Regions from separate parts of the Aminobacter sp. 01T433 genome, predicted to be linked through region 3. Evidence: predicted binding sites of a transcription regulator. Region 3 holds the regulator's gene; each other region holds the start of a gene.
What was found. The regulator LexA, encoded in region 3, represses DNA repair genes until DNA is damaged. The targets are predictions, from matches to a motif close to TGTTCNNNNTGTGTTCNG.
Positions count from the first base shown of each region.

Region 1: the regulator LexA is predicted to act here: its motif matches at 1,904-1,921, upstream of AC1DLV_RS14395 (PA0069 family radical SAM protein).
Region 2: the regulator LexA is predicted to act here: its motif matches at 1,987-2,004, upstream of AC1DLV_RS15210 (cytoplasmic protein).

Region 1 is NZ_JBFTPR010000007.1:168,541-171,811, reverse strand. Features, by position in the region: gene AC1DLV_RS14410 (4-(cytidine 5'-diphospho)-2-C-methyl-D-erythritol kinase) at 1-773, shown strand, start outside; gene moaB (molybdenum cofactor biosynthesis protein B) at 786-1,337, shown strand; gene AC1DLV_RS14400 (glycosyltransferase) at 1,343-1,846, opposite strand; gene AC1DLV_RS14395 (PA0069 family radical SAM protein) at 1,994-3,148, shown strand.
Region 2 is NZ_JBFTPR010000007.1:341,561-344,831, forward strand. Features, by position in the region: gene AC1DLV_RS15190 (Na+/H+ antiporter subunit E) at 1-95, shown strand, start outside; gene AC1DLV_RS15195 (cation:proton antiporter) at 92-409, shown strand; gene mnhG (monovalent cation/H(+) antiporter subunit G) at 406-780, shown strand; gene AC1DLV_RS15205 (Ros/MucR family transcriptional regulator) at 1,046-1,471, shown strand; gene AC1DLV_RS15210 (cytoplasmic protein) at 1,490-1,846, opposite strand; gene AC1DLV_RS15215 (helix-turn-helix domain-containing protein) at 2,086-2,484, shown strand; gene AC1DLV_RS15220 (DUF6456 domain-containing protein) at 2,486-3,271, shown strand, end outside.
Region 3 is NZ_JBFTPR010000012.1:150,478-153,748, reverse strand. Features, by position in the region: gene moaC (cyclic pyranopterin monophosphate synthase MoaC) at 1-183, shown strand, start outside; gene AC1DLV_RS20795 (molybdopterin molybdotransferase MoeA) at 184-1,389, shown strand; gene lexA (transcriptional repressor LexA) at 1,498-2,217, shown strand; gene AC1DLV_RS20785 (ComEC/Rec2 family competence protein) at 2,270-3,271, opposite strand, start outside.

The DNA.
Region 1 (3,271 bases), on a different contig from region 3:
TGCTCGACTCTCTGGTGGTGTTTGCCGAACTCGGCGACCGCATCACGGTGACTGCCTCAAATGAGGACCGCTTCTTCGTCGACGGTCCGTTCGCTGGCGCTGTGCCGCGCGACGGCGGCAACCTCGTCCTGCGCGCCCGCGACGCACTGCGCGCTGCCTATCCCGCCTACACGGCGCAATCGGTTTCAATCTCGCTCGAAAAGAACCTGCCGGTCGCCTCGGGTATCGGCGGCGGGTCGAGCGATGCGGCGGCCACCTTGCGAGCACTCAAGCAGCTTTGGCGCATCCCTACCGATGCGGCAGCGTTGGCGAATCTCGCCTTGCCGCTCGGCGCCGACCTGCCGATGTGCCTGGCGGGGCGCCCGCTGTTTGCGCGCGGCATCGGCGAACAACTTGAACCTGTCACGCATTTCCCCGCGCTGCATCTGGTGCTGGTCAATCCGGGTGTCGCCGTCGAGACACCGAAAGTATTCCGTGCGCTGGCCTCGCGCGACAACCCCGCCCTTGCGCCGCTCGACAGCGCTGACACGGTGCTCGACTGGCTCGCCACGACCCGCAACGACCTGGAGCCAGCGGCGATCTCGATCGAACCCTCGATCACCGAGGTACTTTTTGCCCTTCGCCGGTCTGGTGCCGCCTTCGCCCGCATGTCGGGTTCCGGCGCCACCTGCTTCGGCATTTACCAGAGTGCCACTGCTGCCTCGCGCGCCGCGGAGGCAATCTCAGGCGAACACCCCAACTGGTTCAGCGCCGCGACCACGACCCGGACCTAGGAGCCCAAGACAATGGCAAGCGAGCCCCGTCCCTTCGTGCCCGTCCGAATAGCGGTACTCACCGTGTCCGACACACGCACGCTGGCCGACGACAGATCGGGCCAGACGCTCGCCGACCGCATCACCGAGACCGGTCATGTGCTGAAGGCACGTGACATCGTCACCGACGACAAGGACCAGATCCGCAACCGCGTCACCACCTGGTCGCTCGATCCCGACATCGACGTGATCATCACCACGGGCGGCACCGGCTTCACCGGCCGCGACGTCACCCCCGATGCGCTTGAGCCGATCTTCGAAAAACGGATGGACGGTTTTTCCGCCCTCTTCCACCGCATCTCCTACGACAAGATCGGCACCTCGACGATCCAGTCACGCGCCACCGGCGGCGTGCTCAACGCCACATTCGTCTTCGTGCTGCCGGGCTCACCTGGTGCCTGCCGCGACGCCTGGGACGGCATCCTCAAGGCGCAGCTCGACTACCGCCACATGCCGTGCAATTTCGTGGAGATCATGCCGCGCCTCGACGAGCACCTCAGGCGAGGCGGCGCCAAGACAGCCTGAAGCTGCTAGCGCTGCGCCACCATAATTTCAGCGTCGAGCGTCTTCATCGCCAGCCCGCGCGCAATGCCTTCAGCATCGGCGCCATTGCGACCGAGAACCGCTGCCTGCTTTTTCGTGATAACCAGCCCCTGCTCCAGCGCGCGCGGCCGTGAGGTCATGCGCTCCCAGAACGGCCGGTTGCTTGCTCTTGAGCGCGTGAAGCGCGCGGCCATCGCCAGCCGGCTCATGTGGCGCACGACGCTCTCGGTCCAGCCCTCGGCAAGGCGCGCGCCGGGCTCGATCAGCAGCAGCCAATCGCTCTTGGCCTGCGCGATGCCTGCCTGAATGCCGCCGCTGGCGACATAGGTGCAGCCGGCATGCTCGGCGACATAGTGGGTCTGGTCAGTCGAGCCGCGGTCGCAGACGATCACCTCGCGCACGACACCTTCGACCGCACCACCGACCAGCGAGGCCAGCGTACGCGCCAGCCCCTCCTCGTCGTCCTTGGTCTCGATCAGAACGCTCAGCATATCTAGCCGCATATCCGAAAGCCGGCCAAAGCGCCAGCTTCGCTGCTCTAACCACAAAGTTCTTGCTTTGTTCTCATTTTCAAAATAGGAATAGTTTCATGCCGAACGAATCGACGGACGGCGCCTTTCCCTTCGGGAGACAGTGAAATGGAACCCATTGCACGGGCCGATATCGCCGCCTTCAAGGGCGGCGGAGCCGGAATGGCCAATGCCATGATCGAGGAAAGCGGCCTGCGCATCAACCACGAGCGCAGGCGCGGCCGTGGCGCGGGCGTCAACCCTTCCGGGCGCTACGAGCCGGTGAGCCGCCACGTCTTCGACGATGGCTGGAGCACGCTTGAGGAGCTGCCGCCTTTCAAGACCGAGGTCCAGGTCGAGAAGCCGCGCACCATCATCACCCGCAACGAGTCGCCCGACATTTCCTTCGACCGCTCGATCAACCCCTATCGCGGCTGCGAGCACGGCTGCGTCTACTGCTTCGCCAGGCCGACCCACAGCTATATGGGCTTGTCGGCTGGGCTCGATTTCGAGTCCAAGTTGTTTGCCAAGCCCGATGCGGCAAAACTGCTCGACCGCGAGCTGTCGAAGGACGGCTACCAGCCGCGCACCATCGCCATCGGCACCAACACCGATCCCTACCAGCCGATCGAAAAGCACTGGCGCATCATGCGCGAAGTCCTCGAAGTGCTGGAGGCGCGCAACCACCCGGTCGGCATCGTCACCAAGTCGGCGATGGTTGTCAGGGACATCGATATCCTCGGCCGCATGGCCGAGAAGGGCCTGGCCAAGGTCGCGCTTTCGGTCACCACGCTCGACCGCATGCTGGCCCGCACCATGGAGCCACGTGCCGCGACCCCGACCAAGCGGCTTGAGGCGATAAGGCAATTGTCCGATGCCGGAATTCCCGTCTCGGTGATGGTCGCCCCGATCATCCCCGGCCTCACCGACCAGGAGATCGAACGCATCCTCGACTCGGCAAAGGCTGCTGGGGCGACCGGAGCCGGCTACGTCATCCTGCGCCTGCCTCTCGAAGTCAGCCCGATCTTCAAGGACTGGCTGCTGCGTCATTATCCCGACAGCTATCGCCATGTGCTGTCGCTGATCCGCTCGATGCGCGACGGCAAGGATTACGATTCGGAGTGGGGCAAGCGCATGAAGGGCAAGGGTCCCTATGCCTGGCAGATAGGCCGCCGCTTCGAGATCGCCGCCCAGCGCCTGGGTCTCAACGCCGTGCGCACACCGCTCAGGACCGACCTGTTTGAAGCCGCGCCCAAGGACCAGCTGCAGCTGACGCTGCTTTGACCTGATACGGCGGATCGCATTGCCGGTCCGCCTCCACCACCCCGTCCGGCCCCTCCCCGTGGCCAGTTGACGGTGTAGCTTTCCCGACCGCCGCCCCAATCGGTCGGGAAAGACTTGCGGAGA
Region 2 (3,271 bases), on a different contig from region 3:
TTTTCGTGCACGGAATGGACTGCTCCGACCCCGAACAGGCGCGGCGCGACATAAGCCAGGGTTTCGAGCGTAGAATACTGGAGGCATTCAGATGATGTCTGGAGCTGCTTTCCTGAATATGTGCGCGATCTTTGCGCTTGTTGTTCTCACCATCTCGTTCCTGCTGGTGGTGGTGCGTGTGGTGAAGGGCCCGTCGCTGCCTGACAGGATCCTTGCGCTCGACATGCTCGTTGCCGTTGCGATCGGCTTCATTGCCGTTCTCGGCCTGCGCTCAGGCTTCACGCTTTACGTCGACGTTGCCATCGCACTTGGTCTTGTCGGGTTCCTGGCCACTGTTGCCTTCGCGCGTTTTGTCATGAGCGGCGGTGTCGATGCCAAGGAAGACGAAGCCGAAGAGGAGCGGCCATGATTAGCAGTGTTGGTGATTATCTTGCCGGAACTCTTATCGTGGTTGGCGCGTTGTTTGCCCTGACTGCATCCATAGGTTTGATACGCCTTCCTGACATCTACACACGTATGCATGCAGCCTCGAAGGCCGGAACTGTGGGTTCCTGCCTGATGTTGATCGCACTTGGAGTGCATATTGGCGAATTCGCTACAGCACTTCGCGTGCTGGCAGGTGTGGTGTTCTTTCTGCTGACAGCGCCAATTTCTGCTCATTTGCTTGCAAAAGCGGCATATGCTGCCGGATATCGCATGTGGCCGGGCTCGGTAAGCGACGATCTGGCGGAAACAGTCGATCCATCAAAGAACAACGATCATCTGGTAACTGATCGCTGACAATGACCATCGGTCAGAACTTTCAGCGTTGCGCAACTTGATCTCATATAAAGGCATTACCCTATCAAAAACGTTCATTTGTTAGAGAAGTGTTGAACTCATTGTTCTTGTATCGCAAAGAATAGTGAATTGACTTGTTATAGAGACAGGCTCATTAAAGTGACGGAACGCGAGTCGCAGTGGCAAATTGCGATACAAGAACGCGCCGCATCCCGGTCGAGATATCGGGCAAAAAAACATCCAGTCACATTGGGGCCTGAAGCATATGGATACTTCCGAAACGCCTGCAGCTAGCAACGACACACTGATTGAACTGACCGCCGATGTGGTGGCAGCTTACGTCAGCAACAATCCGGTCCCGGTGGGAGAACTTCCGGGGCTGATCGCCGATGTCCACGCAGCCCTGGGCCGCGTTGGCAACGTCGCCGAGACACCGCCGGCGGACAAGCAGAAGCCAGCCGTCAATCCCAAGCGCTCGGTGCACGACGACTACATTATCTGCCTTGAAGATGGTAAAAAGTTCAAATCCCTCAAGCGTCACCTGATGACGCACTACAATTTGACGCCAGACCAGTATCGCGAAAAGTGGGGCCTTGATGCCAGCTATCCGATGGTGGCGCCCAACTACGCGGCTGCGCGCTCGCAGCTCGCCAAGAAGATGGGCCTGGGCCGCAAGCGCAAGGCCAAGTAACGGCACTTCGAAATACATTCAGCCTGCGGCGCCTTCGGGCGCCGCTTTGCGTTTTGGCCGGTGTCGGCGCGGCCGGAGCGACAAACGTCCCGGCTGATCGGGAAATACGCCCTTCAGCCGGTCTCGTACTTGCTTGAGCGCGATGTGGCGGTTGAGATCGTAGCTCCAATGGCGATTGACGCCTCTGAGCCGCTCGCGCTCGATCGCGCGCTCAAGACGCTTGAGTAGCGCCAATGTCGGTGTCGGCTCTGCGGACAATGCATTCGAAAGCTCGATCCCGCAGCAAAGCTGCAAGGCAGCTCTTTGCCTGGCATCCGTGAGCTCGGTGAGCTTGTCTTTCTTGAAGGCTGCAATTTCACCTGAAAAATCCCGCATCGCGACCTGCCTGCTGTGACTCTGATCAGGCAATCATGCGGGCGGTTTTCAGGGTGGGGAGAAACTGCAGCGATATTTTAGCGCAGAAAAATAAAAATATGAACGATTCCAATGCGTTGATCTTTCGTTCGCCGTGTGCATGTTCATTTTTTGTTCACACCTCGCCGGGTCGCTGTATAAGAACTTATTCCTATCTTTGGTGGGGGACGAGTTTGGTGGGATCCACATCGGCACTATTGGTGAAACGGCAGAACGAGGCGCGAGAAGCTGCGGCGCGGGACGAGCGCTCATCGCTTGATCTCCTTGCCGAAATGCGTCGCGACGAGGTGGTCGAGCGCTGCGATGCGATGATCGATCTGATGGCCGCGCTGTTTGGCGTTCCGAGCAAGGAACTCCGCCGGCTTGGCCGAACGGGCAACGACATCAGCCGTCTCCGGCAGATTGCGATGTATGTCGCCCATGTCGTGTTCCGCTTTACCATGAGCGAGGTTGGCCGGGGTTTCGGACGCGACCGCACGACGGTGCTTTATGCCTGCCATACCGTTGAAGATCTGCGCGACGATGCCGACTTCGACCGGATCGTTGCCCTTGCCGAGCGGGTGGCGATCGCGGCGTTTCGCGACAGGCTGGAGCGCTGAGATGAGCAATGATCTGGTGGATGAAAAGCTGCGGAAACGCGTAATCACGCTGTTGGCCAAGGGCCCCGCCGAATGCGAGCCAGCCGCAGGTGGCGGCAAGGTGCTGCTCGAAAATGACAGGGCCGAGCGGATCGCCGTCGACGCAAAGGTTCTGGCGGCACTTGCCCGAGAGGGCCTTGTCAGCCGCAGTTCCCGAACGGTGCAGCTGTCGCCGGAGGGCAGGGCGGCTGCTCGGCGCCAGGCGAGCGCGGCCGATCCATTCCAGGGGCAGCACCGCGAGCTGGAAACGATCATTGTCGATACAGTGGCCGGGCAGCATGCGGCTTTGATCAACTTGTCGGAATCGCCGCTGAGCCAACTTGTCCGGCGCAAGACCAAGGCGGGTGAGCCGTTTTTGAGCCGGAGCGAATTTGCAGCCGGCGAACGGCTGCGCTCCGACTACACGCGCGGCCAGATCATGCCGCGCATGGGCGCCAATTGGGTGGCGAGTGTGTCGTCCGGCAAGCGCGGTGCCGGCGGCGGGCTGGTCGATCTGACCGATGCGGCCCTTGCCGCGCGTCAGCGTGTCGACATGGCGATCGATGCTGTCGGGCCGGAGCTTTCAGGCGTGCTGATCGACGTCTGCTGCTTCCTCAAGGGCTTGGAGCTGGTCGAGACAGAGCGCAGCTGGCCGGTGCGCTCGGCGAAGATCGTGCTCAAATCGGCACTCGGGGTGTTGGCGCGTCACTATAATCCGGGCGCCGCCATGAATCGCGGGCGCAAGGTTCTGCATTGGGGAGCGGAAGAT
Region 3 (3,271 bases):
ACGGCACTTGCGCGTGTCACCGGGAAGACTGGCGTCGAGATGGAGGCGCTGACGGCCGCGTCGGTCGCCTGTCTCACCATCTACGACATGGCCAAGGCCGCCGACCGGGGCATGGTGATTTCCGGCATCAGGCTGGTCGAAAAGACCGGCGGCAAGTCGGGCGACTACAAGGCGGTCGAATAGATGGCGCTTCTGCCCGTCACCGAGGCGCTGGAACGCCTGCTCGACGGCGCTGAACCCAGCGGCTGGGAGACGGTCGGTCTCAGTGAAGCTTCAGGACGCGTGCTGGCAAGCCCGTTGTTTGCCTTGCGCACCCAGCCTCCTTTCGATGCCTCGGCCATGGATGGGTACGCTGTCCGCGCCGCCGACATCGCATCCCTGCCGGCACGGCTGAAGGTCATCGGCGAGGCTCCTGCCGGCAAGCAGTTCACAGGCGCTGTGGCGCAAGGCGAGAGCGTGCGCATTTTCACCGGCGCACCTGTGCCCAGCGGCGCGGACACTGTCGTCATCCAGGAAAATGTCAGCGATATCGGCAATGGCGAGATCGACGTGCTGGAACCGGCGATTCTTGGACGCAATATCCGCGCCAAGGGTCTCGATTTCAAACATGGCGATCTGATTCTCGACGCCGGCCGCGTGCTCGATCCTGCGGCCCTGTCGCTGATCGCCGCCGCCAACCACCCTGCAATGGCAGTGGTTCGCGCGCCACTGGTCGCCATCATCGCCACGGGCGACGAACTGCTCCCACCCGGCAGCAACCCTGGCCCTGACCAGATCATCGCATCCAACTCCTATGGTGTCGGAGCAATCGCCCGGTCAGTCGGCGCGCGCGTGCTTGACCTCGGTATCGCAGCCGACCGCAAGGATGCCATCTCAGCCCTCATCGCCCAGGCGCTCGAAGCCGAGGCCGACGTCATCGTCACGCTCGGCGGGGCCTCGGTCGGAGACCACGACCTGGTCCACGGCGTTCTGACCGGGCTCGGCATGGATCTCGATTTCTGGAAGATCGCCATGCGTCCCGGCAAGCCGCTGATGTTCGGCCGCCTTGTCAAGACACGTTGCGTCGGCCTGCCCGGCAATCCGGTCGCCAGCCTGATCTGCGCGCATATCTTCCTGAAGCCTTTGCTGGCGAAGCTTGGCGGGCGGCCCTATGCGCCCGACATTCGCAACGCCGTGCTCGATACGGCGATGGCACCAAACGATTTGCGCCAGGATTTCGTTCGCGCCATTGCACGCGAGACGCCTGACGGCCTCATAGTTACGCCATATCTGGTCCAGGATTCGTCGATGCTGCGCACGCTCGCCGACGCCAATTGCGCCATCATGCGTGAACCCTTCGCACCAGCCGCCGAATCTGGCAGTGCGTGCCGCGTGATGATGCTGCGCTGAACGAAACCGCCTCCTCCCTTCATCAGATATAAACGGTTGCAGAACACAACTGGAACAGATAGTGTTTTGTTCTGGGTTTGTTTTTCTTCTGATTCCTCGGGGGTGGCGATGCTGACGCGCAAACAACATGAGCTTTTGCTGTTCATCCACTCGCGATTGAAGGAGACAGGCATCCCGCCATCCTTCGACGAAATGAAGGAAGCGCTCGACCTCGCCTCCAAATCTGGCATCCATCGCCTGATCACGGCACTCGAAGAACGTGGCTTCATCCGACGCCTGCCCAATCGGGCACGTGCGCTTGAAGTGCTGCGCATGCCCGATTCCATCGCACCAGGCCTCAACGCGGCGCGGAAATTCTCGCCGAGCGTCATTGAGGGCAGCCTTGGACGCAGGCCTGAACCGTCGCGCTCCATGTCCGCCGGCAATGACGATGATGCTGGCGCGGCCGTGACCATTCCTGTGATGGGACGTATCGCTGCCGGCGTGCCGATCGACGCCATCCAGCACAAGACCCATTCGATAGCAGTGCCGCCGGATATGATCATGGGCGGCGAGCATTACGCGCTCGAGGTCAAGGGCGACTCGATGATCGAGGCTGGCATCTTCGACGGCGATACAGTCGTCATTCGCAGTTCGACCACCGCCAACCCCGGCGAGATCATTGTTGCACTAGTCGACGACGAGGAAGCGACCCTCAAGCGCTTCCGCCGCAAGGGCGCCTCGATTGCTCTCGAGGCTGCCAACCCGGCCTACGAGACCCGCATCTTCGGGCCAGACAGGGTCAAGGTCCAGGGCAAGCTTGTCGGGTTGATCCGCCGCTATTCCTGAACGGCCGATTCGGCGCGTCTCGGCCTGTTCGATGTTGCTCAGTTTGGTCCGGCTATTTGGCCGGCTTTGCGGTCTCCGGCGATTTCGGGCGTTTGACTGCGCGCTGATAGGGCGGCAGGCCCCTCGCCTCGCGAGAGAATTCGCGCTGCGTGTGCCACGGGCGATATGGCTCTGATACAGCGTGGCGGATTTCTAGTTGCCGACTTTTCTTGCCCGATTCCGGCTTCACGAATATCTCGGCGCTGCCCAGACGGGCGAGTTCGCGGCTGGTGAGCACTGCCACGGTTGAGCCTGGGCAGATGTCCTTCGTCGTGGCGTCTTTCAAAACGATGAGATCAGTCTTTGCGCAAACGCGCCTGGCGGCGGCCGCGTGTTCAGCATGCGCGATCAAGCCCGCAGATGGATGCTGAACCAGGCAAAGGCCATCGCTGCAGACAAATTCAGTAGGCTCGTCGGTGCTGCTTGGATCGCTGGAGTTGCCCGAGTCCTTCGGATTTGTCGAACCGTCGGAGTTGATACGGATGGGGCCGACAAACGCCTCGGTTTTTAAAGTCCGTTTCCAATTGTCGACTGTGAACTCGTTTGGTCGAGCGCGATTGACCGCGAGCTTTTGGTCTCCGATCGGCACCCCCACCAGGCGGCCATCTTCGGAGACGAGGACGACAGGCGTTTCGGTTTCCACCAGCGACAGAACGCCGAGAGCGGCAAATGGCATGGCGGCGACCCGCAACCAGGTTGTGGCGATCGATGCGATGACCAGTGCGGCGGTCACGAAGACAACGGCATGGGTCGACACCAGACCGACCGCATCGATGGGCGAACGCTCGGAGAACCACTTTGCAAGGGCGATCATGGCCTTCAGGCCGATGCCCATTACATCGAGAAATAGCCCTTCGAGACCAAGCGGCATGAAGATGCCGGCTAGGACCGCAAACGGCATCACCAGCACCGAGACGATCGGCATGACCGCCAGGTTGGCAATGAGGCTGAGCGGCGAGACGCGCTGGAAATGCCAGGCACCGAAGACACTTGTGGCAATGCCGGCGATCAGCGA